One region of the Hyphomicrobium sp. MC1 genome, then DNA from elsewhere that is predicted to be linked to it. Evidence: riboswitches for the same ligand, from Rfam matches in the RefSeq annotation. Region 1 holds a riboswitch; the other holds the start of a gene.
What was found. Region 1 has a riboswitch for cobalamin ahead of cobW (cobalamin biosynthesis protein CobW). Riboswitches for the same ligand answer to the same signal wherever they lie in the genome.
Positions count from the first base shown of each region.

Region 1 (7,167 bases):
CGCATAGCCGCCCGTGACAGCCGCACAAACGCTCTTCGTCCTTGTCGGCGCTCTCGCGCTTGAGGCCACGTTCGGATATCCGGACTGGCTTTATCAGCGTATTGGGCATCCCGTATCGTGGCTAGGGCGATTCATTTCCTTTCTCGATAAAAAGCTCAATCGGGAAACCGACAGCTCGCAAGTCAGGCGCAACAAGGGCGTGCTGGCGCTCGGCATTCTTATCGTCATTACCGGTGTCATCGCCTGGGCGTTGGAGCAGTTTTTCGATCACGTTGCCTTCGGGGCGTTTTTCATTGCGCTCTTGGCGTCGATGCTGATTGCGAGCCGGAGCCTTTACACGCACGTCGAAGATGTGGCGCGGGCGCTTGATCAATATGGTCTGGACGAGGCGCGGCAGGCGGTCGGTCGTATCGTCGGGCGCAATCCGAAAACGCTCGATGCGCACGGCGTGGCGCGTGCAGCTATTGAAAGCCTTGCTGAAAATGCCTCGGATGGCATCGTGGCGCCGGTGTTCTGGTTTGCGATCTTGGGGCTGCCAGGCCTTGTCGTTTATAAGGCCATCAACACGGCTGACAGCATGATCGGGCATCGGACGCCGCGGCATGAGGCGTTCGGTTGGGCGTCAGCGCGTCTAGATGATTTCGTCAATCTGCCTGCTTCGCGATTGACAGCCCTGCTGCTGGCGCTGGCGAGCATCTTCACGCCGGGTGCGTCGGTGGCGGGAACGCTCGAAGCTGTGGCGCGCGATGCATCGAAGCATCGTTCGCCGAACGCGGGCTGGCCGGAGAGCGCGCTCGCGGGCGCACTCGGGCTGAAGCTCAACGGTCCGAAGGTCTACGGCGAGACGCGCGTTGAAGATGCCTACATGGGCGACGGCAAGCGCGATGCGACAGCAGAAGATATTCGCGCTGCGCTGCGGCTGACGACGACGGCATGGGGCGTCATGGTCGGCAGCCTGCTGCTCATCGCAATCATCTTGCCAGGCTGAGGAGTTCTTCGATTGCGATGTGTTGGGCGAGGTGCTCGGCAAAGCGATCGAGGATGGCGTCGATTTCGGTATCGTAGCTGAGCGCAGATGCTTCCATGCCCAAAGAGGCCAGAAAGGTCTGGCGTGCAGCGTCCGACGTAAATAGGCCGTGAATGTAGCATCCCGAGACGCGGCCGTCTGGCGAGGTGGCGCCGTCGCGGTGGCCGTCGGGGAAGGTTACCATGGGGCGCGCGGTGTCTGGCCCAGTCGTCTTGCCGACGTGCATTTCATAGCCTTCAAACGGCGCTATGGAACCCGTAAGCGTGCCGGAAACGCGCTCTAGCGTTTTCTCGGTGCCGAACTCGGTTTCGATATCGAGAAGGCCGAGGCCATCGACGGCGCGCGGCGGGCCTTCGATGCCATTCGGATCGGCGATGCGTTTCCCAAGCATCTGATAGCCACCACACAGCCCGAGCACACGGCCGCCGCGGCGAACATGCGCTTTGATGTCGATGTCCCAGCCTGCGGCGCGCAAGGCTGTTAGGTCATCAATGGTTGTCTTCGAGCCCGGCAGTAGAACGAGATCGGCGTGTGCCGGAATCGGCTGACCGGGTTCGATCAGTTCGACGATGACGCCAGGTTCGTTGCGTAGCGGATCGAGGTCGTCGAAATTCGAGATGCGCGGCAGCAACGGCACAGCGATGCTCAGTTTCGTTTCACCACCGGACCTCGATGTTTTCATGAGGTCGCGCAATCCGAGCGCGTCTTCAGCGGGAAGCTTGCGAGCGTCGGGGAAGAACGGCACGAGGCCGAGCGGCGTCCATCCGGACAGATTTGCAATTGCCGTCATGCCATCGGCGAATAGCGTCGGGTCGCCGCGCATCTTGTTGATGATGAAGCCGCGGATCATGGCCGCGTCGTCGAGATCGAGGACGTGGCGTGTACCGACGACGCTGGCGATGACACCGCCGCGGTCGATGTCGCCGATCAGTACGACCGGAACGTCGGCGGCGCGTGCGAAGCCGAGATTGGCGATGTCGTTCGCACGCAGGTTGATCTCGGATGCGCTGCCTGCGCCTTCGACGAGAACGAGATCGGCGTTCGCTTTGAGGCGCGCGAAGCTGTCGAGAACGGCAGGCAGAAGCTCTTTCTTTTTCGATTGAAAATCGCGCGCTTTCGCCGAGCCGCGCATTTTGCCTTGCACGACGATCTGCGCGCCGGTTTCGGTCTCGGGCTTCAGCAGCACCGGATTCATGTGCACGGATGGCGCAACGCGCGCGGCTCGCGCTTGCAATGCCTGGGCGCGGCCGATTTCGCCGCCGTCGGCCGTGACCGCGGCATTGTTCGACATGTTCTGGGGCTTGAACGGAACGACGCGAACCCCGCGGTTGGAGAACAAACGGCAAAGCCCGGCGACGATCAGCGATTTGCCAACGTCGGAGCCGGTACCTGAGAACATCAACGCGCGCGCAGGCATCAGAATTCGATGCCTTCCTGAGCTTTGATGCCGGCGGCGAAATGGTGCTTCACGGCACCCATTTCCGTCACGCCATCCGCGAGCGCGATCAATTCCGGTTTGGCGTTGCGGCCGGTGACGACGACATGAAGATCGGGCCGCCGCGTGCGGAGCGTTTCGAGCACGTCATCGAGCAGCAGATAGTCATAACGCAGCGCGATGTTGAGTTCGTCGAGAATGAGCAGACGAATGGATGGATCGGCCATCAATTCTTTGGCCTTCGCCCAGGCGCGTGTGGCGGCGGCAATGTCGCGGGCCTTGTCTTGTGTTTCCCAGGTGAAGCCTTCGCCCATCGTGTGCCAGGAGATCTGATCGCCGAAGCGTTCAAGCGCGTCGCGTTCGCCGGTCTTCCACGCGCCTTTGATGAACTGGACGACGCCGACGCGCCAGCCGTGTCCAAGCGCGCGCAGCACGAGGCCGAATGCGGCCGTCGATTTGCCTTTGCCGGGGCCGGTGTGGACGAGCAGCACGCCTTTTTCGATCTGTTTCGAGGCGACCTCGGCATCTTGCACGGCTTTGCGCTTTGCCATCTTGGCTTTGTGACGCTCGGCATCATCGACCGTGGTGGGATTGTTGCTCACGGCTCAGCCTTTCAACGTCAGCGGCAGTCCGGCGGCGACAAAAATGACCTTGTCGGCGGCTGCTGCGATCTTCTGATTGAGCCGGCCGGCTTCGTCGCGGAAGGCGCGGGCGAGCGCGTTGTCCGGCACGATGCCGAGGCCGACCTCATTCGAGACCATCACACAGGGCGCGACGCGTTTTGCGACGGCGGCCAGCAACGCGTCGCTTGCCTCCGGAACGGGGCGGTTGGCGTGCATCAGATTGGAGGTCCAGAGCGTAAGGCAATCGACCAGCGAGGGAAGCTCTGCAACACGGTTGGCCAGCACGTCGGCAATTTCGAGGGGCGATTCGTGATCGACCCAGCCCGCGCCACGGCGGCTCTTGTGGTGCTTGATGCGGCTGTACATTTCGTCGTCGAACGCTTCCGCCGTGGCGACATAAGCCCAAGGCCCGGGAATGCCTGTCAAAAGGCCTTCCGCATAGGCGCTTTTACCGGAACGGGCGCCCCCGAGGATGAGGGTCAGCTGCGGGAGGTGCAAAGTCGTCATTATAAACTTTCGGTCGTGCCGCAGAGGCCGCTATTGCGATTGACGTAAGATGTGGGCTCACTTATCGATTGGGACGACGGTCCCTCGCAAGAGGGTTCAAAAGGGAATGCGGTATTTACTCCGCAGCTGCCCCCGCAACTGTGCGCGGTGAGCATAGGCGAGAACGCCACTGGGCAACAGCCCGGGAAGGTCGCCCAATGCCAAGACCCGCGAGCCAGGAGACCTGCCGTCAACGAGATTTCCAACTTATCGCCGGTGGGGCGAGAAAGGTTAAGATGCACTTCAGAACATGCCGCGCGTCTGGCCGGTCTTCCGAAAATTCAATGTCTGTGGAGGCGGGGCAATGAGCACGCGCAAGGTTCCCGTCACGATCGTCACCGGCTTTTTGGGAGCGGGCAAAACGACACTCGTTCGCCATGCCGTTGAGAACGCGCAAGGCCGCCGCTTGGCGCTGATCGTCAACGAATTCGGCGATGTCGGCGTGGACGGGACGATCCTCCGGTCATGCGGCATTGAGAACTGCCCGCAAGAAAACATCATCGAGCTGACAAACGGCTGCCTGTGTTGCACCGTCGCTGACGATTTCATTCCGACGCTTGAAGCGCTTTTGGCGCGCGAGCCCGCGCCGGAGCACATCATTATCGAGACGTCGGGCCTCGCGCTGCCGAAGCCGCTGGTTAAAGCTTTCGAGTGGCCGGATATCCGCAATCGTGTGACGGTTGATGGCGTGGTGACGGTCGTTGATGCCCCGGCCGTGCGCGCCGGTCGCTTCGCCGACGATCCGGTGAAGGTCGCGGCGCAGCGCGAAGCAGATCCGTCCGTCGATCATGAAAATCCGCTGGAAGAGGTTTACGAGGATCAGCTGCTCTGCGCCGACCTCGTCGTGCTCAACAAGTGCGATCATCTTTCGCCGGAAGACGCGGCTTTGATCGCGCAAGACATTCGCAGCATGGTGCCGCGGGCAATCAAGATCGTGGCAACGCAAAATGGGGTCGTTCCGACAGATGTGCTGCTCGGCATTTCGGCAGCTGCGGAAGATGATCTCGCCGCTCGACCTTCGCATCACGATGCCGAACCGGAACACGATCACGACGATTTCGAGACGTTCATCGTCGAAGTGCCGGAGCTATCGTCGCCCGACGATCTTGCGCAGCGCGCAAAAGCGATCGCCAACGATCATGACGTGCTGCGTGTAAAGGGCTTCGCGGCCATTGGCGGGAAGCCAATGCGGCTCCTTTTGCAAGGGGTCGGCGAGCGGATCGACACGCGTTACGAACGTGCATGGCAATCGGGCGAGGCGCGGGTGGGCCGGCTGGTCGTCATCGGTCAGAAGGGGCTTGATCGCGACGGCATCACTCGGACCCTGACGGGCGCTGCCTGATGCATATCGTCGTTCGCGAGAGCCGGGATCTGGACGAGGCTGCCGCGCCTCAAGATCTCGGACTCGCGCCCGCCGATATCGTTTTTCTGTCGTTTTCCGATTCCGACCTTGCGATGGCGGCGGCTGCATTTCGCGGCGCTGAGAGCACGCAGCCGAGTGTGCGGATTTCGAACCTCAATGCTTTGCGCCACCCGATGTCGGTTGATCTATTTTCCGACGCGACGCTGAAAGGCTCGAAGGCCGTGCTCGTGCGCCTGCTGGGCGGCCTCGACTATTGGCGGTATGGCGGCGAGCAACTCGGGCGGCGCTGCCGCGAACTGGGAATTGCACTTGCTATCGTGCCGGGCGACGGGCGGCCGGACATTCGACTCTCGGCGTTGTCGACGCTTGGTTCGGATGAGCTGGCGCGGCTTGAGGCTCTGCTCGACGTGGGCGGCATCGAGAATACGCGCATGGCTTTGCTGGCGATGCTCGGCAAACGTGACGCGCGTGGAAAAATTGCACAGCCGCGAGAGATTCCGAATTTCGGCGTCTATCGGGAAAGCGCGCAATCCGTTGCTGCGCTCGGGGCGGCTGCCGTTGTTTTCTATCGCTCACATTTGCTTGCGGGCGATGTTGCGCCAGTCGATGCTTTGGTAGATGCACTTGAAGATCGCGGCTTGGCGGTGGCGGCGCTCTACGTTCCGAGCCTGAAGGCAGCGGATACCGCGGCTTGGCTTCAGGATGAGCTGCAACGTCTCCGGCCGAGCGTCATCGTCAATGCGACAGCGTTTGCCTCACGCGACGGCGCGGATGCCTCGCCGCTCGACGTTGCGGATTGTTCGGTCCTGCAGGTCGCGCTCGCCAATTCGAAATTTACGCTTTGGGAGAAGTCGCAGCGCGGCGTCAGTGCCGCGGACCTTGCGATGCACGTCGTTTTGCCGGAACTCGACGGACGGTTGTTTGCGGGCGTCGTATCGTTCAAGGAAGCGGACACGCTGGGAACCGAACTCGGCGTGTCGTTGCTGCGCCATGTGCCTTATAAGCCAAGCGTTTCGCATGTTGCCGAGCTTGCCGCGCGTTGGGCGAGGCTTCGTTCAGCCCCGCGCCATGATCTTCGCATCGGTCTGTTGCTCTCGACGTATCCGGGGCGGCCGGATCAGATCGCGCACGCGGTTGGACTTGATGGCCTTGAGAGCGCGTGCAGGATCGCATCGCATCTCGAAGACGCGGGTTATGACGTCGCCTGTCGCCCGTCGGACAGTCGCGATCTCGTGGCGCAACTCGATCCAGCGAAGGCAATCGGGTGGCCGCTTGATGCTTACCGTTCGGCGTTCGATGCTCTGCCAGAAGCCTTTAAAGAAAGCGTCGTCAGCGCCTGGGGACCGCCAGAAGATGATGACGCACTCGTTGGTAATACGTTCCGCTTTCGTGTTGCGCCGTGCGGAAATCTTTTGATTGGACTGCAGCCGGAACGCGGGCAGGCGCTTGACCGGAAGGCGCAGTATCACGATCCGGCGACGCCGCCGCGGCACAGCTATGTCGCGTTCTATCTCTGGCTGAGACACGTCGCAAAGATCGACGCGCTTATTCATCTCGGCGCGCACGGCACGCTCGAATGGCTGCCAGGCAAAGCCGTTGCGGGCAGCGAAATGTGTGCGCCGCGCGCGCTGGTTGGCCCTACGCCGATGATCTATCCGTTCATCGTCAATGATCCCGGCGAAGCGGCGCAGGCGAAGCGGCGGCTATCTGCCGTGACGCTCGGACATAAGCCGCCGCCGATGACGGATGCCGGTTTGTCGGGGCCGTTGAGTGAAGTTGAACGGCTGGTCGATGAATTCGCGTCGGCGGAAGGTCTTGATCCGAGGCGGCGCAAGGTTCTGTCGGATCAGATCGTCGACGCCGCCATTCGTGCCGGAATTGCGGCCCAGTGCGGCCTCGATGCGGGCATGGCGGCGAGCGAAGCATTGACCCGCATCGACGCCTTTTTGTGCGATGTGAAAGAGCTGTCGATCCGCGACGGGCTGCATATCCTCGATGAGGTGGAGCTTGAAGCGATCACTCGGACGCTTGCTGGAAAATTCATCGCGCCGGGTCCTGCTGGAGCGCCGAGCCGAGGGCGATCTGATGTACTGCCGACAGGACGCAATCTTTTCAGTGTCGATCCGCGCAGCGTGCCAACCGCAACGGCGTGGGCGAACGGCAAGCGTGCAGC
Region 1 covers NC_015717.1:672,134-679,300, forward strand. Annotated here, with positions in the region: gene cbiB (adenosylcobinamide-phosphate synthase CbiB) at 14-988, shown strand; gene HYPMC_RS03130 (cobyric acid synthase) at 972-2,444, opposite strand; gene cobO (cob(I)yrinic acid a,c-diamide adenosyltransferase) at 2,444-3,064, opposite strand; gene cobU (bifunctional adenosylcobinamide kinase/adenosylcobinamide-phosphate guanylyltransferase) at 3,068-3,592, opposite strand; cobalamin riboswitch at 3,653-3,838, shown strand; gene cobW (cobalamin biosynthesis protein CobW) at 3,936-4,973, shown strand; gene cobN (cobaltochelatase subunit CobN) at 4,973-7,167, shown strand, end outside.

Region 2 (7,167 bases), 400 kb from region 1:
TGGGTATGGGCTGGGGCCGGTGGAAATTGCTTTCCGCTGCATCTGGAATCTTGAGATCACGTTTCCGCCGCGCCTCGAATTTGTCGAAGTCTGCTTTCGCGATTTGCAATGCCTATCCATTAGCGTGTTATGCGGTATGCGCCGTGATCGTGTAGCCAAATGGATCGCGGAACGCGAAATACCTTCCGAATGGGCCGTCCTTCGGCGAGAAGATGATGGGTGTTCCTGCTGCCTCTAATTCTTCGTGCAGCGCGTCGGCATCATCGCAGGCGAACCATAGCGCAATGCCCCAGCCCAATTTTCCTTGAGCGGCTTCCAGATCCATCAGCGGCTTTCGGACCGCAAACGGAACAGGCTTGCTGTTGAAGACGACCGCTTCGGGCGTCTCTTGCAACAGGGGCAGGCCCAACTTGTCGCCATAGAAGGCTCGGGCAGCTTGAAGGTCTTCGGTTTGGATGGCGATAAAATCGGGTCCAGTCAGTCTGCTCATCGTTGCCTCCTTGGCGTGCGGTGATAATATCAGTCACCTGATATAATATAAGGCGGCTGATATTGCAATGAACAAGGACATGACCCCGCTGCTGGGTTACCGGCTGAAGCTTGCTCAGCATGCGCTGCATCGCCGTTTGGAGGAGGCTTTAAAGCCCCTTGGGCTCAATCCTGCGCAATATGCGGTGCTCGCCCAATTGAATGCGAGGCCGGACCAGACCAACGCTGATCTTGCAGAGCGCGCATTCATAACGCCGCAATCGATGCAGGGCGTTTTGGCGAAGCTGGAAGGATGGAAGCTCGTGGAGCGCCGACAGGACGCTCATCATGGTCGCCGGCAGCTTGCGCGTTTAACGCCCAAAGGGCGTCTGAAGGCCGAGGCGGCAAATGCTGAGGTGATGCGGATTGAGGAGGTTCTTGAGGCTGCAGTCTCTCCAGATACCGTGACGGATGCCGTAGATCTGATGAACCGGCTTCACAATGCCATGTGCAAATAGGACTGTTGGAGGTATGGCGCTTCAGGGCTTATCCACTATTGCTGCTGATAACTTTGGCGTTTGCTGTAGCTCATCATTTAGCGCATCATCTTAGATTGACATCATGACCGTCACCGACATTGCGACGCGTACCTACAATCACAATTTTCGGCTCGATCCGATCATCCGCAGTTTGCTCGATACCGATTTCTACAAATTGCTGATGCTGCAAATGATCCGCAAGGTCCACCCGGACGTGCGGGTGACTTTCTCGCTCATAAACCGCTCGAAGGATGTGCGTCTTGCCGACATCATCGATGAGGGCGAGTTGCGTGCTCAGCTCGATCATGCGCGTGCTCTACGTTTTACCAAGAAGGAGCTGATCTGGCTCGCCGGTAACAGCTTTTACGGCGAAACGCAGATGTTCGGTGCCGACTTTATCGCATGGCTCGCCGATTTTCAGTTGCCGGATTATGAGCTTCGCAAAGTCGATGGTCAGTATGAACTCGATTTCGCGGGGCCTTGGACCCATACGACCATGTGGGAAATTCCGGCGTTGGCGATCGTCAACGAACTCAGGTCGCGCGCCGCGATGCGCGCCAAGGGTCGCTTTGCGCTCGACGTGCTCTACGCGCGCGCCAAGGCGAAGCTCTGGCAGAAGGTGGAGCGGCTGCGCGCTCTGCCGGACGTTGTCGTTTCCGACTTCGGCACGCGGCGTCGGCACGGATTTCTATGGCAACGTTGGTGCGTCGAAGCACTGAAAGAAGGGCTGGACGGACACTTTATCGGAACGTCGAATGTGCTGCTCGCAATGGACGCCGATTTAGAAGCTATCGGCACCAACGCTCACGAATTGCCGATGGTGGAAGCCGCTCTTGCCGATAGTGACGAGGATTTGGCGAAGGCGCCCTATCGTGTCTTGGAGCAATGGCGGCAGGAATACCGCGGAAATCTGCTGATCGCGTTGCCCGATACTTTCGGGACCAAAGCCTTTCTGGCGCGCGCGCCCGATTGGCTTGCAGGATGGACTGGCTTTCGCCCGGACAGCGCGCCTCCGATCGAGGGTGGAGAACAGATTATCGCTTGGTGGAAGGCGCACGGTGTCGATCCGCGCGGAAAACTACTAATCTTCTCCGACGGTATGGATATCGACAGTATCGAAGACACGTATCGTCATTTTCACGGGCGGGTGCGAACCAGCTTTGGCTGGGGCACCAATCTCACCAATGATTTTCGCGGCTGCGATCCGGACGGCGCTCCTGGTCTTGATGCGATCTCGCTTGTCTGCAAGGTCACGCGCGTCAATGGCAAACCGGCGGTCAAGCTGTCTGACAATTCCGCGAAAGCCACAGGGGAGTCTGCGGAAATGAAACGCTACGAGCGTGTCTTTGGAGTGGAGGGTCGTGCCCGTCATGCGGTGCGCGTGTGACGTCTGACGTTGCGGTTAAGGGGAAGCGTTCGCGTGCGGAGGAACGCACGTCATGGCATATCGGAGCGGCCCCGTTGAGCGGGAGTGTTAATTAGGCATCGTCGCTTGCGACCTTTAAGTCCGGGCCGAGCTAAGCCCAATTGACAGCCCGGCGAACTTATTTCTTTAATGTTGGCGTGACGGTTGGCCCTCGGCGAAAGCTGAGTGGTCATGAAAAGGGAACGCGGTGCGGCGCTTCTTGCGCCAATGCCGAGACTGCCCTCGCAACTGTAAGCGGCGAGTCGGCTCCGACTAAAAGCCACTGAAGATCTCGCAATAGAGATATTCGGGAAGGCCGGAGAAGACGCCTGAGCCGCAAGTCAGGAGACCTGCCGGCACAAGCTGCCCATCTCCCGTGCGCAGGGCGCGGTAGAGCGGAAACCCGTAGCGGCGGCTGTATGTCAACCGGTGGGCAACCACTTCGGTCGTGCAGGTCGTTATGCTGAGCGGATAAGAACTTTCAAGTGTGCAGATATTCATGGGACGCAGCTTTCAAGAGCCGCGTCGCAGCGTCTGCGCGCTCGTATCCCGCACATCTGCAGATCGAATTGGAAACTCACCCCGATTCAGCGCCTCGGGGGTCTCATGCTGCGCGTGTCAAGACGGCGAAAAATGCGGATAGCATTAGCCTTTGCAACAGTTGGAATTTCAGCTCAGGAAGCGAGCGCGCAAGTTCCAGCTTCGCCGAATACCAAGTTGCCGGCGGTCAACGTCATGGCAGACGACGACAGCGATGCGCCGTCCAAAAAGGTCAAGGCGCCGGCAGCGGCCCAACAGATTTCAACGCCGGCCGCTTCGAATTCCAGCGATTCTTCGGCGACCGTCGATTCCTCTGACATCGCGGTGTCTCCAACGGGTACGCCCGAGTCCGTCGATCAGATCGGAAGTTCTGTCACCGTTATCACCGCAAAAGAAATCGCGGCTCAACAGCGCCGCACGCTGCCTGACGTTTTGAAGATGGTTCCCGGCCTCAACATTGTGCAGACCGGCGGTCCTGGCGGTCAGACGTCGGTATTCATGCGCGGAACGAACTCCAATCACACGAAGATTCTGATCGACGGCATCGACGTCAGCGATCCGACCACACCCAATCGTACGTTCGATCTGGGCCAGATGCTCGCCATGGATATCGAACGCGTCGAAGTTTTGCGTGGTCCGCAGAGTGGTCTTTACGGCGCCGATGCGCTCGGTGGCGTGATCCTGATTTACACGAAGAGGGGCTATGGTCCGCCGAAGGCGACTGCCATGGTCGAGGGTGGCTCATTTGGAACGTTCAATCAGGCTGCGAGCATCAGCGGCGGCACGAACAAGTACAACTACTACTTCAATGTCTCGCATTTTCGCGCCGACGACATCCCCGTGACACCCGAGAATTTACTTCTTCCGGGAGAGCAGCGTCATTCGAACCGATACGATAACCGGACCTACTCATCGAAAGTCGGTGTCGATATCACCAAGGATGTGACGGTCAATCTCGTCGCCCGATACACCGACGGCACGCTGCATTACACGGGTGACGCTTACGATCCGTTCACAAACACATCTTATCCGGCGCCATATCAATCGGGTTCCGACGTCGATGATTTTTACTCGCGCAGCGAAGTAGTCTGGCGCACGTTCAGCAATCTGACGAACTATTTCGGCATCAATTATTCCAACTCTCAGACCGATAATATCGACCACGTCAACCTCACTGGCAACAGCTACTATCAAGGCGACCGGGTTAAGTACGATTGGCGCAATGTTTGGAACCTCGCGCCGGGCTATACGCTGGTTACAGGCGCCGAACATCAGATCGAGCAATTTGATGGCCGCCAGATCAATGAGGTCTTTTCCGGTGGCGGTTCTTTCTATGAGGGCCAGCACACATTCGCAGAGGAGTGGAACAACGGTGTCTATACGGAGCTTCAGGCTGAGGTCATTCGCAATCTCTTCGTCGCGGCGAACGTGCGCTACGATGATAACGAGAACTTCGGCGGTCATACGACTTGGCGCGTTGCGCCCGCGTATGTAATCGAGAGCACGGGAACCAAGATCAAAGGCAGCATTGGCACGGGCTTCAAAGCCCCAAGCCTCAGCCAGCGGTTTCAGGATTATCCCGCTTACTTTTTCTATGGAAACCCTGATCTCAAACCGGAGGAAAATACCGGTTACGATGTCGGCTTCGAGCAAGCAATTTTCGGTGGCCGTGCACAGTTTGGCGCCACCTACTTCCGGAACGATATTACCGATCTGATCGAGAGCACTTACGATCCAACGACCTTCGTTTCAACGTATGCCAATGTCGGTAAGGCGAAAACGGATGGCGTCGAAGCGTTTATTTCAGCGGATTTGACGAAGGATCTTCGTATCCGTGCGGATTATACCTACACGCAGGCAACCAACGAAGATACGGGCGGATGGCTTCTGCGCCGCCCGCACAACAAGGCGAGCGTCACTCTCGGGTGGACGCCGACGGAGAAGCTGCTCCTGACGGGTGCGGTGCTCTACTACGGTGACTCGCTCGACATCAATCGCGCGACATTCGAGAACGAGTTCTTGCCGAGCTTCACGGTGGTCAACGTCGCGGCCGACTACAAGCTGACCGACAATATGAGCATCTACGGCCGCATCGATAACCTTTTCGACGAGCACTACGAGATTCCTGACGGCTTCCTGGCGACCGGCATCGGCGCCTATGGCGGCATCAGGTTTACGAACTAAGGGCTTCTCTGGCGGGCGACGGCTATGGTATTTACGGATAGCCTCCCGTCCCGGCGCTTTCGTCCGCCAGGGAACGATTTCAGAAGGACATGACAATGAAATTTGGTTCCCGATTTGACGATCAAACGTTTTCCTCCTCGCTTGCCATGAGTGCCATTTGGGTGGCCCTCATCGCAGCTTTGAGCGTTGGCGGCAGCTTCGTGTTCGCCTGCGCAGCGCCGCTCGCCGCTATTGCAGCGCTGGCGGCGACACGAATGGATGCTCGCACGGGATTGGCGCTCGTCGTCACGGCGTGGCTCACCAACCAGATCGTCGGTTATGCGTTCCTGAGCTATCCGCACACGTTCGAGTCGTATGCCTGGGGCGCGGCGATCGGCGTCGCAACGATCGCTGCATTCGCTGCTGCTCGGCTTGCAACTGGGATGACCCGCGCTTGGCCGGTGCTTCTGACCGTCTCGTTCGTGCTGGCTTTCGCAGCCTATGAACTGGCGCTCTACGTCGCAGGCATCCCGCTTGGAAGCTCGGATGATGCCTTCTCGGTCGCAACCGTCGCCAGAGTGTTTGAAGTCAACGCCGTTTCGTTTGCTGGGTTGTTGATTCTGTCCGTCATCGCGAGCCGTTTCGCTCGCCCGTCGGTTTCTGCGCAGCAAGCTCCGCGCACGGCGTGAACCATCTCGACTTCTGTTGACCGCGGGACGACGATGCCGTCATCCCGCGTGCAGCTTATAGGGCGAATTCGCCGGCGTGGCCGGTAACGGGGCTCACGCGCGGCGAAGTGCAGGAGTGTCAGAGGCCCCGGGGTCTCCGCATTCTTGTCACGTCAAGGGGTGACGAAAACGATCGGGCAATTGACGTTTGCGACCCCTGGGCCGAGCAACTTGGCGTTCTGCGCGGTATCGAGATTGCTGACTTTCGACCAATCGGCATTGTCGTAGACGTTGACCGACCACAGCGGCGAATAACCTTCTTCGCCAGGAAGCGTGGCTGGGACGTTGTGGGTTTGCGGGGAGTTGGGTTCGCTGCGGAAACCCGAACCTGGACCGCCCTTCGGCTCATTGGGATTGACATTGAAAGTTACGTAGATCGGCGAAATGGGGACGTCCGCCCCAGCCACAGAAAGCGGCGCTTCGTTGAAAGCGAAATACTTCGCAACTTTGCCCTTGTACCAGGCGCGCTGCAGTTCGGCGCTCTCACCGTTCAGACGTTGTCGCGCAACCGATTTGTCGGGAACCACAGGCATGTTGAGCAGGGTGTCGGTTTTCTCGATCGCGTAACCGGACTGGCGCAATTGAGTTTTATCGGTGATTGAGTTCACCACATAATCGGATGGAACCGAGACTTTGTAGACTTGGCGGAAATCGTTATAGCCCTTTTCTCCCGGCAGATTGTCGATGATGTCGAGCTGACCTGAGATCGGGCTTTTCTCACCCTTGCGATAGAAGACATAAACGGGAGCAGGGGTCAGATTCTGGACATCGAAATTGTAATAGCGCACCGGCTTGCCCGTGGTCGGTGACAGCCCGGTGGTAATGAAAGGGCCTTTGTCGAAATCGACGGGCTTATTGGGGCCTGGGATGCCATTGGTTGAGGTGCGCAATTGTAAATGCGCCGCCTTGGCGCTGAAGCGATCTACGGCGACGATCTGTGCCTTATCGGGATTCTTGGCGTGAGGCTTTGCCTGCGCGACGCTGCTTCCTGCGGCGATCAAGACGCCGGTTAATATGATTGCGATGCGGGGGGCCATCGGATGCTCCGGGTTGAATTTTTGGAAAGTTGAGCGAACATGAGAGATCGCGGCAAGCATGACTGCGTTGCTATCGAGCACTACGTGTGTTGCGATCGGTTCGTTACTTTCCGCCCGGAGGGTGCCGCCGCTTCTTAGGGCGCGGCCCGGTCGACATGTTTCGCCAGGAATTGGAGTATCAGACGAGCGATGTCGTCATTTTTCTCGTCCAGCGCGAAGTGTCCTGCATCAAGCAAATGTATTTCGGCATCGGGTAGGTCGCGCTTGAATGCTTCGGCACCCGGCGC
Region 2 covers NC_015717.1:270,983-278,149, forward strand. Annotated here, with positions in the region: gene HYPMC_RS01215 (VOC family protein) at 128-490, opposite strand; gene HYPMC_RS01220 (MarR family winged helix-turn-helix transcriptional regulator) at 558-986, shown strand; gene pncB (nicotinate phosphoribosyltransferase) at 1,090-2,394, shown strand; cobalamin riboswitch at 2,558-2,785, shown strand; gene HYPMC_RS01235 (TonB-dependent siderophore receptor) at 3,046-5,136, shown strand; gene HYPMC_RS01240 (hypothetical protein) at 5,232-5,804, shown strand; gene HYPMC_RS01245 (hypothetical protein) at 5,957-6,880, opposite strand; gene HYPMC_RS24960 (alpha/beta fold hydrolase) at 7,015-7,167, opposite strand, start outside.
Region 2: linked by a shared signal. The riboswitch ahead of HYPMC_RS01235 (TonB-dependent siderophore receptor) and the one ahead of cobW (cobalamin biosynthesis protein CobW) in region 1 are both predicted to bind cobalamin.